2 linked regions of the Lujinxingia vulgaris genome follow. The protein of the gene in region 1 interacts with the protein of each later gene in a pairwise test. Links are inferred from orthologs where the notes say so. Each region holds a gene or a part of one and is shown on either strand. Other genes may lie near its edges.

Region 1 (7,732 bases):
GGCGAGGAGAATGAGGTTTTTAAACATCGTATGGGTCCTGGTGGTGAGAGGTGACATGGCTCGTACGCCGTGCGTAAGGGGGCGGAGTTTAGCATGTTGTGCGTTGCAGGAGAAGAGGGCACAGGCCGGTGAGGTACCGGGATCGAGAGATGTGTTGAAATGCGTTTTGTAGCCTGTTTAGGGTAGGGGTCTGGCAACCTAACTCTACGCGCGCTGAACGTGATGGGAGGCGACGCAAATTTCAGGGGATACGATGAAGAAGATGATGATGGGTGTGTTGATGTGCGGTGTGGTTTCGGGATGTGGGTTGGATGGGACTGAGCCCGAAGACGACATGGCGGAGCCTGGGGACTGTAACTACTCCGAGAGCGCTGTTGCGTGGTCGGACGAGGCGCCCAACGGTGTTGTGCCGGGAGATGTGTTTGATGGGCTGAGCACCACGGCGACGGTGGAGGCGGATGAGTCGCCGAGCGCCGGTGAGGAGCTCTCGGTGATGATTGAGCGCGACGGTGATAACGCGTTCTATCTGGAGAGTGATGTGTGTGAGTCGCGTTTGGAGCTCCCGCTGATCTTCAGTGTGGCGACTGTGGATGGCGATGCGCTGGACGAGGCGTTTGCGGTGCGGGCTATGGTGAGGGAGGAAGGGCGTGTGGATGTGGATCACAGGTTTGAGGTGAGCGAGCTCAACGGGACGTATGCTCCGAGTGTGGATGAGGCGGATACGACCGTGCTGGGGATGGTGTTGAGCGCGGACGTGGGGCCGACGGAGAGTGAGGCGGGTATTCTGGTGGATCTGGAGCAAAGCAGCGGCGATGCGGTGTCGAATTTCCTGCAGCGGGACTGGGTCTGGAGTTGGTGAGGTGAAGAGCGGCGGTCGGTTCGATGATCGACCGCCGCGTTGATGGGGAGTTGCGCCAGGGGAGGGGTGAAGGGATACTTCGGGCTCACGGTTAACAGTATGCGGCCGGTGTGAGTCGGCGGTGCGCAGATGAGCTCGGAGAGATCATGGAAGAGAGTGTCCTGACGTCGGTGGTGCTGCCGCTATCGCTCTTTATCATCATGCTGGGGATGGGGTTGTCGTTGGTGGTGGACGACTTCCGGCGGGTGGTGGTGTATCCGAAGGCGGTGGCGGTGGGGTTGACCAACCAGCTGGTGCTATTGCCGCTGGTGGGGTTGGGTTTGGCGGTGGCGCTCGGGTTGAGCGCGGAGATGGCGGTGGGGGTGATGATCATCGCGGCGTGTCCGGGTGGGGTGACGTCGAATCTGATCACGCATGTGTCGCGGGGAGATACGGCGCTGTCGATTACGCTGACGGCGATCAGCGGGTTTGTGACCGTGGTGACGATTCCGCTGATCATCATGTTTTCGCTGGGCTTTTTTATGGGGGAGGCGACGACGGTGACGTTGCCGCTGGCGCAGACGATCGGGCAGATCGTGGGGATCACGGTGTTGCCGGTGAGTCTGGGGATGTTGTTGCGGTGGCGTAAGCCTGCGCTTGCGGATCGGCTGGAGCCGCCGGCGCGGGTGGGGTCGGTGGTGGTGTTTGTGGTGCTGCTGATCGGGATTATTGCGGCGAATATCGAGGTGCTGCGCAATCATTTTGCGGAGCTTGCGGCGGTGACGATCGGGTTGAACGTGGCGATGATGCTCATCGGGTTCTGGTCGTCGAAGCTGTTGAAGTTGGAGTTGCCGCAGGCGCTGGCGATCTCGATTGAGTCGGGGATGCAGAATGGGACGCTGGCGATTGTGATTGCGACGTCGATTCTGATGCAGGGGCAGATGGCGGTGCCGGGAGGGATTTACAGCCTGGTGATGTTTGCGACGGGTGGGGCGATGATGGCGTATTTCGGGCGTAAGGGGGCGGAGGTGGCTGCAGCAGATGAGGGCGTTGCGGTCGAGGCTGCCTGAGGGGTTTGGGGGGCGTTGGGGCTTAGTCGTCGGGGTGGCGGTGGAGTTCCATCCAGTCGGTGGCGAAGTCGACCAGGGTGGGCTGGTGGATGAGGCGGGCGGTGGCGTTGCCGATCTTTGCGAGGTGGAAGTCGGGGGGGCGGTGGGTGGCTTCGAAGTCGCGGCCTAGGGCGGAGAAGTCGTCGGTGTCGAGGGCAAGCATGGGGTAGGTGACCCAGGCGCGCTGGCCATCGACGAGCATGGAGCAGCCTTCGGTGATTGTGGTTTTGGTGGGGAAGTCAGCGCGGTGTTCGGCGAGGTGGAGGGAGGTGTTGCGGTCGTGGCCGACGCCGAGGAGGAGGATGTGGCCGTCGAGGTCGTAGAGACGCGCGAGGGGGGAGGTGTCGCCGAATTCATTGAGGAGGGGGTGGTGGTCGACGAGTTGGGAGGCGGCGGGGCCGAGGGCGGCGAAGGAGCCCACGGGGTGGGAGCTGCGGCGGGCGCCGGGCCAGGTGCGCAGGAGTTCGGCGAGCTGGCCCATGAGGTGGGAGGGGGTGCGTAAGGGGTCGAAAGCGGGGGTGGCGTCGCGGAGGGTTTTTAGCCAGTCGGCGGGGAGGGGAGGGTTTTCCCAGCGGGCGGGGTCGGTGTTGAGGGAGGTGTGGGTGGGGACCATCAGCGTGCCGTCGGGGCCGATGGCGTCGAGGATAGCCAGGAGTAGGGTGTGGGCGCCGCCGGCGATGAAGCCGATGCGGCGCATGGAGCAGTGGACCAGGAGGTTCATGCCGGGGGAGAGGCCGAGCGCGCGAAGATCGCGGGTGAGGGAGGCGCGGGTGTGGGGGGCGTGGGTGCGGCGGATGAGGTCGGCGTGGGACATCGCGCGGCTCGGGGTGAGGAGGGGTTAGAGCATGTTTAGGGGGTCGACGTCGATGATGATGCGGACGTTGCGATGTTGAGGCTGACCGGCCTCGAAGTGTTTGGCAAGTTCGAGGGTGCGGATGGCGAAGCGGCGCAGCAGCGCGCGGTCCGACGCCTTGAGTAGAAGTTGCCAGCGGGAGCGGTTGTTGATGCGGCCGATGGGGGCCATGGCCGGGCCGAGCATGGCGATGTTGTCGCCGAAGGTGCGGTCGGAGCGCAGGAGGCGACGCGCGGCGGTGGCGTAATCGCGGGTGGCCTGGACGGTGGCGCCTTCGTGGGTGCCTTCGAACTTGAGGGCGATGAGGTGGCCGAAGGGGGGGTAGCCCATGGCCTGGCGCTGGGCGAGTTCGTGCTGGGCGAAGGTGGAGAAGTCGTGGTTCTGGGCGGTGAGGAGGCTGTAGTGGTCGGGGGTGTAGGTCTGGATGATGACCTTTCCTGGGCTGTCGGCGCGTCCGGCGCGACCGGCGACCTGGGTGAGAAGTTGGAAGGTGCGTTCGGCGGCGCGGAAGTCGGGGAAGTTGAGGCTCATGTCGGCTAAGACGACGCCGACAAGGGTGACGTCGGGGAAGTCGTGGCCTTTGGTAACCATCTGAGTGCCGACGAGGATGTCGATCTCGCGGCGTCGGAAGCTGGAGAGGAGTTGTTGGAGGCGGGGGCCGGCGCCGGTGTCGCGGTCGAGGCGTGCGACGCGGGCGCGGGGGTAGAGTTCGTGGAGGTGGTTTTCGAGTTGTTCGGTGCCGACGCCTTTGCGCTCAATGCCAGTGTGCTGGCATTGGGGGCAGGATTCGGGCATGCGCAGGGAGAAGTCGCAGTGATGGCAGCGCAGGGCTTCCATGCGGCGGTGGTAGGTGAGGGAGACGTCGCAGTTGGGGCATTCGAAAATGTGGCCGCAGGACTCGCAGAGGACGCAGGGGGAGAAGCCGCGGCGGTTGAGAAAGAGGATGGCCTGCTTCTGGTCGTGGAGGGTGTTGTCGAGCTCGGAGAGCAGGCGCGCGGAGAGGAGGTTGGAGGGGCCGGCGGTGGGGTTGTGAGGGCCGCGGCGCATGTCGACGATGTCGACCGGGGGCATGGCGCGAGCGGCGACGCGCTCGGGCATGGGGAGGTAGGTGAGGCGGCCGAGTTGGGCGTTGTGGAAGGACTCGAGGATGGGGGTGGCGCTGCCGAGGATGACCTGGGCGCTGGCGAGTTTTGCGCGGACCAGGGCCATGTCTCGGGCGTTGTAGCGGGTGCCTTCTTCTTGTTTGAAGCTGGAGTCGTGCTCTTCGTCGACGACGATGACGCCGAGGTTGTTGATGGGGGCGAAGAGGGCGGAGCGGGCGCCGATGACGATGTCAACTTCGTCGCGGCGGATCTGGCGCCACTGGTCGAACTTCTGGGCGGGGGTGAGTCCGGAGTGGAGGACGGCGATGCGTTCGCCGAAGTGGGAGCGGAAGACGCCGACAAACTGGGGGGTGAGGGCGATTTCGGGCAGCAGCACCAGGGCGCGGCGGCCTTCGGCCAGGGTGTCGCGGATGATGCGGACGTAGGTTTCGGTCTTGCCGCTGCCGGTGACGCCGTGGAGGACGAAGCCCTCAAAGCGGCCGGCGTTGCGGGCTTCTGCCACGGCGTTGACGGCGTGAAGTTGGCGCTCGGTGAGGTCGAACTCGGGGGGCGCTTCGACGGGGGCGTTTTCGAAGGGGTCGCGGTAAACCTCTTCTTCCCAGGAGGTGATGAGGCCGCGGTCTTCGAGGGCGCTGAGGCTGGAGTAGGGGCTGGGTATGTGCTCTCGGATCTCGGGGAGAGAGAGGGAGGGCATGCCGTCGAGGAGTTTGAGGATTTTTAGTTGGTTGGAGCCGAGCCTTCCGGTGAGGGTGCCTCTGGGGCGGGGGAGGAGTTTGAAGTAGCGCTCGGTTTTGGGCTTGAGGGAGCCGCTTTCCTGGTAGGTGACTTCGACGAGGCCGCGGCGCTCGAGCTCGGAGAGGCGGTGGTAGGTGAGGTCGGGGTAGGCCTCGCGCAGGGAGGCGACGGGGGAGGGCTCTTCGGAGCTTAAGGAGGCCAGGGCGTCTGCCAGGTCGAGGGGCAGGGGTGTGGCCGAGGCGGGGCGCTGGTCGTCGGGGAGGCGGCGGTAGTGCTTGATTCCCTCGACGCGGACGGCGGAGGGGATGGCCAGGCGGACGACTTCGCCGATGGGGGAGAGGTAGTAGTCGGCGACGAAGGAGAGGAACTTGAGGTCGTTTGTGGAGAGGAGGGGTTCGGCGTCGACGAGATCGTAGAGGTCGCGGATTTTGGGGGCGAGCGCGGGATCATCGAGCTCGGAGGTGAGGTCGGTGATGAGGCCGGTCTTGGATCGGTTGCGGAAGGGGACCTGGACGAGCTGTCCGAGGGCGATGTCGTCGCGCAGGTGGTCGGGCACGCGGTAGGAGAGCGCGGTGAAGAGGGGGACGTCGAGGGCGACCTGGGCGTAGAGGGGGGAGGTCATCGGGAAGCGTCTCCCAGGAGGATACGGCGCGCGTCGTGACGGGCGGCCTGGAGCCAGTGGGCGTCACGGAGGACGTCGCCGAAGCGGAATTCGGGGAGTCCGGCCTGTTTGACGCCGAGGAAGAGGCCGGGGCCACGGATGGCGAGGTCGGTTTCGGCGAGTTTGAAGCCGTCGTCGGTGGTGGTGAAGGCCTGCAGGCGGAGCTCGGCGTCTTCGGTGAGGGAGAAGCCGGTGATGAGGATGCACATGGAGTCGACGGAGCCTCGGCCGACGCGTCCGCGGAGCTGGTGAAGTTGGCTCAGCCCGAAAACTTCGGGGTTTTCGATGACCATGACGGTGGCGTTGGGGACGTCGACGCCGACTTCGACGACGGTTGTGGCGCAGAGGACGTCGATGTCGCCGTTGGAGAAGCGTTGCATGACGGCGTCTTTGGCCGGGCCGTCCATGCGGCCGTGGAGGACGCCGAGGCGCAGGCCTTTGAGGGGGCCGTTGGCGAGGCGTTCGGCTTCTTCGGTGACGGAGCGGCGGTTGGCGAGGGCGTCACTGGCTTCGACGAGGGGGTAGACGAAGTAGGCCTGTTCGCCGGTCTCGGTGATGCGTTTTTTGACGTAGTCGTAGATTTTGGGAGCGCGGGAGCGGTCGCGAAGCTCGGTGCGGACGGGTTTGCGACCGGGGGGCTTTTCGCGGATGAGGGTGAGGTCGAGGTCGCCGAAGACGGCGTGGGCTAAGGAGCGGGGGATGGGCGTGGCGGTCATGGCCAGGAGGTGGGGATCCTGGCCTTTGGCGAGGAGGGCGTCGCGTTGGTCGACGCCGAATTTGTGTTGTTCGTCGACGATCACGAGGGCGAGGTTTTTGAAGGCGACGTCATCCTGGACGAGGGCGTGGGTGCCGACGACGAGGCCGAGCTCCCCGCTGGCGAGTTGGTGGAGGATGTCGCGGCGTTCGGCAGAGGGTTGGGCGCCAACGAGCAGGGCGTGGGGGATGTTGAGGGCGGTGAAGAGGGCGTGTGCGTTGCGGCTGTGTTGGCGGGCGAGGATCTCGGTGGGAGCGAGGAGGGCGACCTGGTGGCCGTTGGCGATGGCGATAGCAGCAGCGAGGAGTGCGACGACGGTCTTTCCGCTGCCGACGTCACCCTGGAGGAGGCGTCGCATGGGGATGCGGTTGGCGAGGTCATCGGCGATGGTGGCGATGGCGGACTTCTGATCGCCTGTGAGATCGAAGGGGATCTTTTTGAGGAGCTCGCGGCCGAGTTCGCGTTCGGTGAGGCGTGGGGCGTTGGCGGCTCGGCGCTGTGCGACGTAGCGGCGGGTGAGGGCGAGCTGGAGGTCGAAGAACTCTTGAAAGATCAGGCGGTTGCGGGCGGTGGTGAGGGCTTCGCGGAAACAGTCCAGGTCGTCGTAGGGGGTGAGGACGTGGATGGTTTTGAGGGCGTCGGCCAGGGTGGGGAGCTCGTGTTGGCGGAGGAGGTTGAGGGGGGCGCCTTCTTCGAGGTCGGCGTGCAGGAGTGAGAAGCTCTCGGCGATGGCGGGGTGGATGAGGGAGTCGCGGACCTCTTCCATGGAGCTGTAGATGGGGACGACTTCGGTCTGAGGAGCGCGGGTTTCTCGGGATTTTAGGATGTCGAAGGTGGGGTGGACCATCTGAGCGGGGTCGCGCTCGTGGTCGAGTTTGCCTTCGACGCGCATCCAGTCGCCGGGTTGGAACTTTTTGACGAAGCCGGGGAAGGCCAGGTTGAACCAGATGAGTTTGAACTCGGCGTCGTCGACCTGGAGGCGGACCTCCAGGGGGGCGCGGCTGTGGCGTGCGGGGGGGAGGACGTGGGAGATCTGTCCGATGACCTCGACGAAGGAGGCGCGGCGTTCGATGAGCTCATGGCCGGGCCAGAAGCGGTAGGTGGGGCGGTATTTGCGCGGCATATGCAGCAGCAAATGAAGTTGGTCGAGGATGCCGCGCTCGCGCATGCGCGCGGCGGTTTTGGGGCCGATGCCGCGCAGGCGCTCCAGCCCCAGGGGGTGGGGCTGGAGCAGGCGTAGCGCGAGTCGACCAGGGATGTGGGGGGAGGCGTCGGCCATGGGGGAGGGTGCGGCGATCAGGAAGCCTGGCAGAAGCGCAGGTGTGCGAAGGGGGCGGGGGCCGGTTCGCAGGCGCGGCCGTCACAGTCGGCGAAGGTGTCGCAGGGTTTGAGGCAGCGCTGGTTATCGCTGGCGTCGCGCATGCAGCGGAGGTCGGTGGGACAGCCGTTGGTGTGGAGGTTGTTCACAGAGCAGGGGGAGAACTCGGCTTTCTGGGAGAAGCCGCCGTTCTGGAGGCAGCGTGCCGAGGGCTGGCAGCTTAAGTCGGGGAAGTCTTTGTTGGGAGCGCAGGCCTGTCCTGCGGGGCAGGCGCCGGGGGTGAGGAGGTCGCAGGTTTTGGTGCAGAAGCCCACGCCGTTGTAGTCGGCGTCGGGGTCATCGAGGGTGCAGAACTCGTCTG
Region 2 (3,796 bases), on another replicon or contig:
GCCTGAAAATCACAATATCGCCCGCCAACCCCACCCTGAAACTCTTGCCGCGCCCTGGCGAGCGCAACCCCGGCGCGTTGAGCAAACTTGAGATCAGCTCATAGGCCACCAGGCGAGCGGGGTAAGGCAGCGCCCCGTAGGCCCGATAGTCGTAGAGCGAGAGATGCACCTCATCGGCCCGCGCCGGCTCCGGCGGAATCAGCGCCGCCCGAAAACTCAGGTAGCTGTCCGCCCCGAAGGCTTTAAGCCTCAAGCTGACGTGGGCGGCGTCATCCAGAAAGCGCACCTGCAGCTCTTCAAACCCCTCCAGGGTGGCGGCCGCCTCGCTCAAAAGATCGCCGAGCCCCACCTCCGAGATCGCAAACTCCGCCTCCCGCACCCAGGCCCGCGTATGCCGGAAACGATCCAGCCCGGAGCGCGCGTCGAAGGGAAACTTCAGATCCGGGATCTCCATGCGCAGCGATTCCAGCGTGATCCAATCGCTGATCGGCTGACGCTCCGCCCACAGGTAGCCGCGCCCGAACATAAAATCGAGCGCCAGCCCCAGCGGGTTATGTGCGTCCTGTGGCGAGGAGGGTTCCATCCAGATCGTATCCCAATCTACGTCGTGCCCGAGGGCACCGGCTCAAGCTCGCCATCGAGCTGCGCCAGCGCCTCGCGCGCCTTGCGGCATGTGAGGCGATCATCGCGCGTAATCGCCAGCGCCTCAACCTCCAACCAGGCCAGCCGCCGGATTTCAGCCGGCGCTTCACCTGAGGCGATCGTTTTAAACACGCGCATCGCCACGCCGCTCCGTCCGCGTTTCACCTCACAGCGGCCCAGCCCGTAGCTGGCCATCGGCCCGAAAGGTGGCGGCAAATGGCGCTGAGCGTGACGAAAACGCTCCGCGGCCAGATCCACATCACCATGCATCAGGGCGGCTATGGCCTCAAAAAATTCGCTGCGATCGCCGCACTCCCCCTCAGCGATGCCCCGCTCAATAAGCTCCAGGTACACCCGCGTCGAACGCGCGTGGGCGTCTTCCTTCAATGCCTCAGCCATCTTAACCTCCGAAGATAGTGGAAGTTCGGTGGCACAGACTGCGGTTCACAGCTTGAGGCGGCGGCCCAAAAAGCCGCCCCTCGAACCCTGTGTCCGATATCGCGTCGCCTCCCAAAAGACGACGCGCTACGAAAAAACGCACTACGAAAAAAGCGGCGGCGCGTCTCTTCAACGTCACCGCCGCTCCTCAACACATACGCGTGCCCCGCGACCTCAAGCCACGGGGCTCGCCGACGACTCAGAAGGGAATATCGTCGTCGTTGAAGGACTGATCGAAGCTCGACTCGGCCCCGGACGAGCCGCGATCGCTGTCGCCGTAGGACGAGGGTCCATCGGAGCGCCCCGCCGAGCTTCCGCCGCTCAAGAACTGCACGGTCTGCGCCACGATCTCGGTGGTCGAGCGCTTGTTGCCGTCGCGATCTTCCCAGTCACGCGTCTGCATCCGCCCCTCCACAAAGACCTGCCGGCCTTTGCTCAGGTACTTGCCGCAGTTCTCGGCCTGCTTGCCAAAGACCACCACGCGGTGCCACTCGGTGCGCTCTTGCTTCACACCGGACTTATCCGTCCAGACCTCGTTGGTGGCGATGTTGAAGTTCGCCACGGCCGCGCCGCTCTGGGTGTAACGAACCTCCGGATCCGAGCCCAGGTTCCCGATGATCATCGCCTTGTTCAAGCTCATAACGTGCCTCCTTAGATATCTGTCGTCGGCCCTTTCGGGCCTCGCGTTGGCCTGTCATATACCAGCACGCCCGGCTCTCCAAGCGCGCTGGCCCGTGATGCAACAACCAGCCCTGAAACGTCGCCGCCACATCCCGTGGCAAATGCGTCATGGCGCCGCGGCTGGTTTCTCTATTATCGTCGACCTGCGTCAGACTTTGCCTTCTGCGAGCATCTTTTTCGATCTTTTTCACTCGCCAGACCGGCCAACGTGTCCAGCTTCACCACCTGAACAAATAATGGGTAATTCCGCAAGTGCGGGGGTCCAGCAACCATGAGCATTTTTGATAAAATAGGTGCCCGAGTCGGCGACTTCCTCGACGAAGTCTTACTTCCCGAAGACGTGCGTCTGCTGCACGAGCGCGCCCGCGAAGCCATGGATCGCGGCGAATATGTGCGCGCGCGCCATCTTCTGGATGAAGCGCTCCGGCGGCGGCCGGATATCGAGCGCACCCATCATCTTCTGGGCCTCTGTCTGGCGCTGCGCGAAGAGTTCGACGAGGCGGTCACTGCGTTTGAGCGCGCCCTGGCCATCCGCGAAGAGCCCTCCACCCTCTTTCACCTCGGCCTGACGCTGGAGCGCCTGGGGCGCAGCGCCGAGGCCCAGGCGCATCTGCAGCGCGCCCTGGCCATCGGCGATGAAGCGCCTTTCGACTTTGACGTTCACCTCGCGCTGGGGCGGATCTACCTGGATCAGGGACGAGCGGATAAGGCGGCGCGCGAACTCCAGCGCGCGCTGCGTCTCCGCGCGCAGCACACCGAGGCCAGCGTGCTGCTTGCCCGCGCGCTGCTCGCCAGGGGCGACGCCACCCGCGCGGCGGCCATCCTCGACGATCTTCCGGCCGAACATCCCTCCGTCGAACACCTCCTGACCCAGGGTGAGATCGCCTCGCGCCAGGGCCACCCCGCCCGCGCCGCCGATGCTTACGAGCACGTGCTCGATCGCCAGCCCGATCACCTCGACGCGCTGGTGGGCGCAGCGCGCGCGCACGTCGCGATGCACCAGCCCGCGCGCGCCAACCCGCTGCTCTTGCGAGCTCTCTCGGTCTGCGAGCCCGACTGCGACGACACCATCGCCGCTGACATCCACAGCCTCATCGGCCAGACCTACGCCCAGGTGGGCGAACATCAGCGGGCGCTGGCGAGCTTTGAGGGCGCGCTGGGGCTTCACCCCGACCACCTCGGCGCGCTGGCCGGCGCCGGCCGCAGCGCGCTGGAACTCGAAGACTTCGAGCGGGCGCGCGCGCACTTCGAAAAGGCGCTCTCCCGAAGCACCTCGCACCACTCCGGAGAGCCCGACGCCACGACCTCACCACGCCGCGCCGAACTCCTTTACGGGCTTGGCCGATGCCGACTTCACGCCGGCGACGCGCTGGGCGCCCGCCACCTTCTCGACGAAGCCATCATGCTCGCCCCCGATCAGCGTGCCCCCTACCTGCACGCGATGGCCGAAGTTGCCCTGGAGCTCGGCGACGCCGCCGAGGCGCTCATCACCCTTAACGCCGCCACCGAGGCGCACCCCACCTCGCGTCTGCGCGACATGATTTCAGCCACGCGTGCGCGCGCGCTGCGCGCGCTTCAACCTCACTGGCATCCCCCCGAAGATCCCAGAAGCAGCGCGGAGCTCATCGCCGCCCTCGAAGCCCTTCTAAACCTCTACGGCGCCGACCCACACGCCGGCCCGCTCATCCCCCGTCTTCGCGAACTTCTCGAAGACCTCAACGCCCCCCTCTCCGTGGCCATCGTCGGTGAGTTCAACGCGGGCAAGTCCACCCTGGTAAACGCGTTGTTGGGGGAGGCAGTCGTCCCGATGGGCGTGCTCCCCACCACCGCGCACGCCTGCATCATGGGATATGGCCCGCGCGCCGGCGCCCGCGTCGTCTACGAAGACGGCCGCCAGCTCGACGTCGACTTCGCCGGCGCTCGCCAGCACATGCGCGAAGAGCCCGAGGCCATCGCGCGCCTCGACTATAGCTACCCCCACCCCCAGCTCCGCTCGATCAACTTCTGGGACACGCCCGGCTTCAACGCGCTGGAC

What was found. Proteins that work in one complex are often made in the same cells at the same time.
Region 2: the proteins of priA (region 1) and FRC98_RS11060 interact in binary tests that used the Escherichia coli proteins (3 or more experiments, as listed by UniProt). The link is inferred for Lujinxingia vulgaris from one-to-one orthologs.

The regions. Positions count from the first base shown.
Region 1 is NZ_VOSM01000002.1:146,491-154,222, forward strand. Bases 2,524-5,660 are described here. They hold priA (replication restart helicase PriA), read right to left. Parts: upstream 5,261-5,660; coding sequence 2,786-5,260; downstream 2,524-2,785. Other genes in these bases: FRC98_RS04325 (AAC(3) family N-acetyltransferase), read right to left, coding at 2,524-2,761; FRC98_RS04335 (ATP-dependent DNA helicase RecG), read right to left, coding at 5,257-5,660. Also shown: FRC98_RS04310 (hypothetical protein), read right to left, coding at 1-27; FRC98_RS04315 (hypothetical protein), read left to right, coding at 254-859; FRC98_RS04320 (bile acid:sodium symporter family protein), read left to right, coding at 1,006-1,908; more of FRC98_RS04325, read right to left, coding at 1,931-2,523; more of FRC98_RS04335, read right to left, coding at 5,661-7,332; FRC98_RS04340 (hypothetical protein), read right to left, coding at 7,350-7,732.
Region 2 is NZ_VOSM01000004.1:447,113-450,908, forward strand. The notes cover bases 1-2,763. They hold FRC98_RS11060 (single-stranded DNA-binding protein), read right to left. Parts: upstream 1,721-2,763; coding sequence 1,280-1,720; downstream 1-1,279. Other genes in these bases: FRC98_RS11050 (tetratricopeptide repeat protein), read right to left, coding at 1-583; FRC98_RS11055 (hypothetical protein), read right to left, coding at 601-1,041; FRC98_RS11065 (tetratricopeptide repeat protein), read left to right, coding at 2,033-2,763. Also shown: more of FRC98_RS11065, read left to right, coding at 2,764-3,796. UniProt on the Escherichia coli protein: Plays an important role in DNA replication, recombination and repair. Binds to ssDNA and to an array of partner proteins to recruit them to their sites of action during DNA metabolism. Acts as a sliding platform that migrates on DNA via reptation.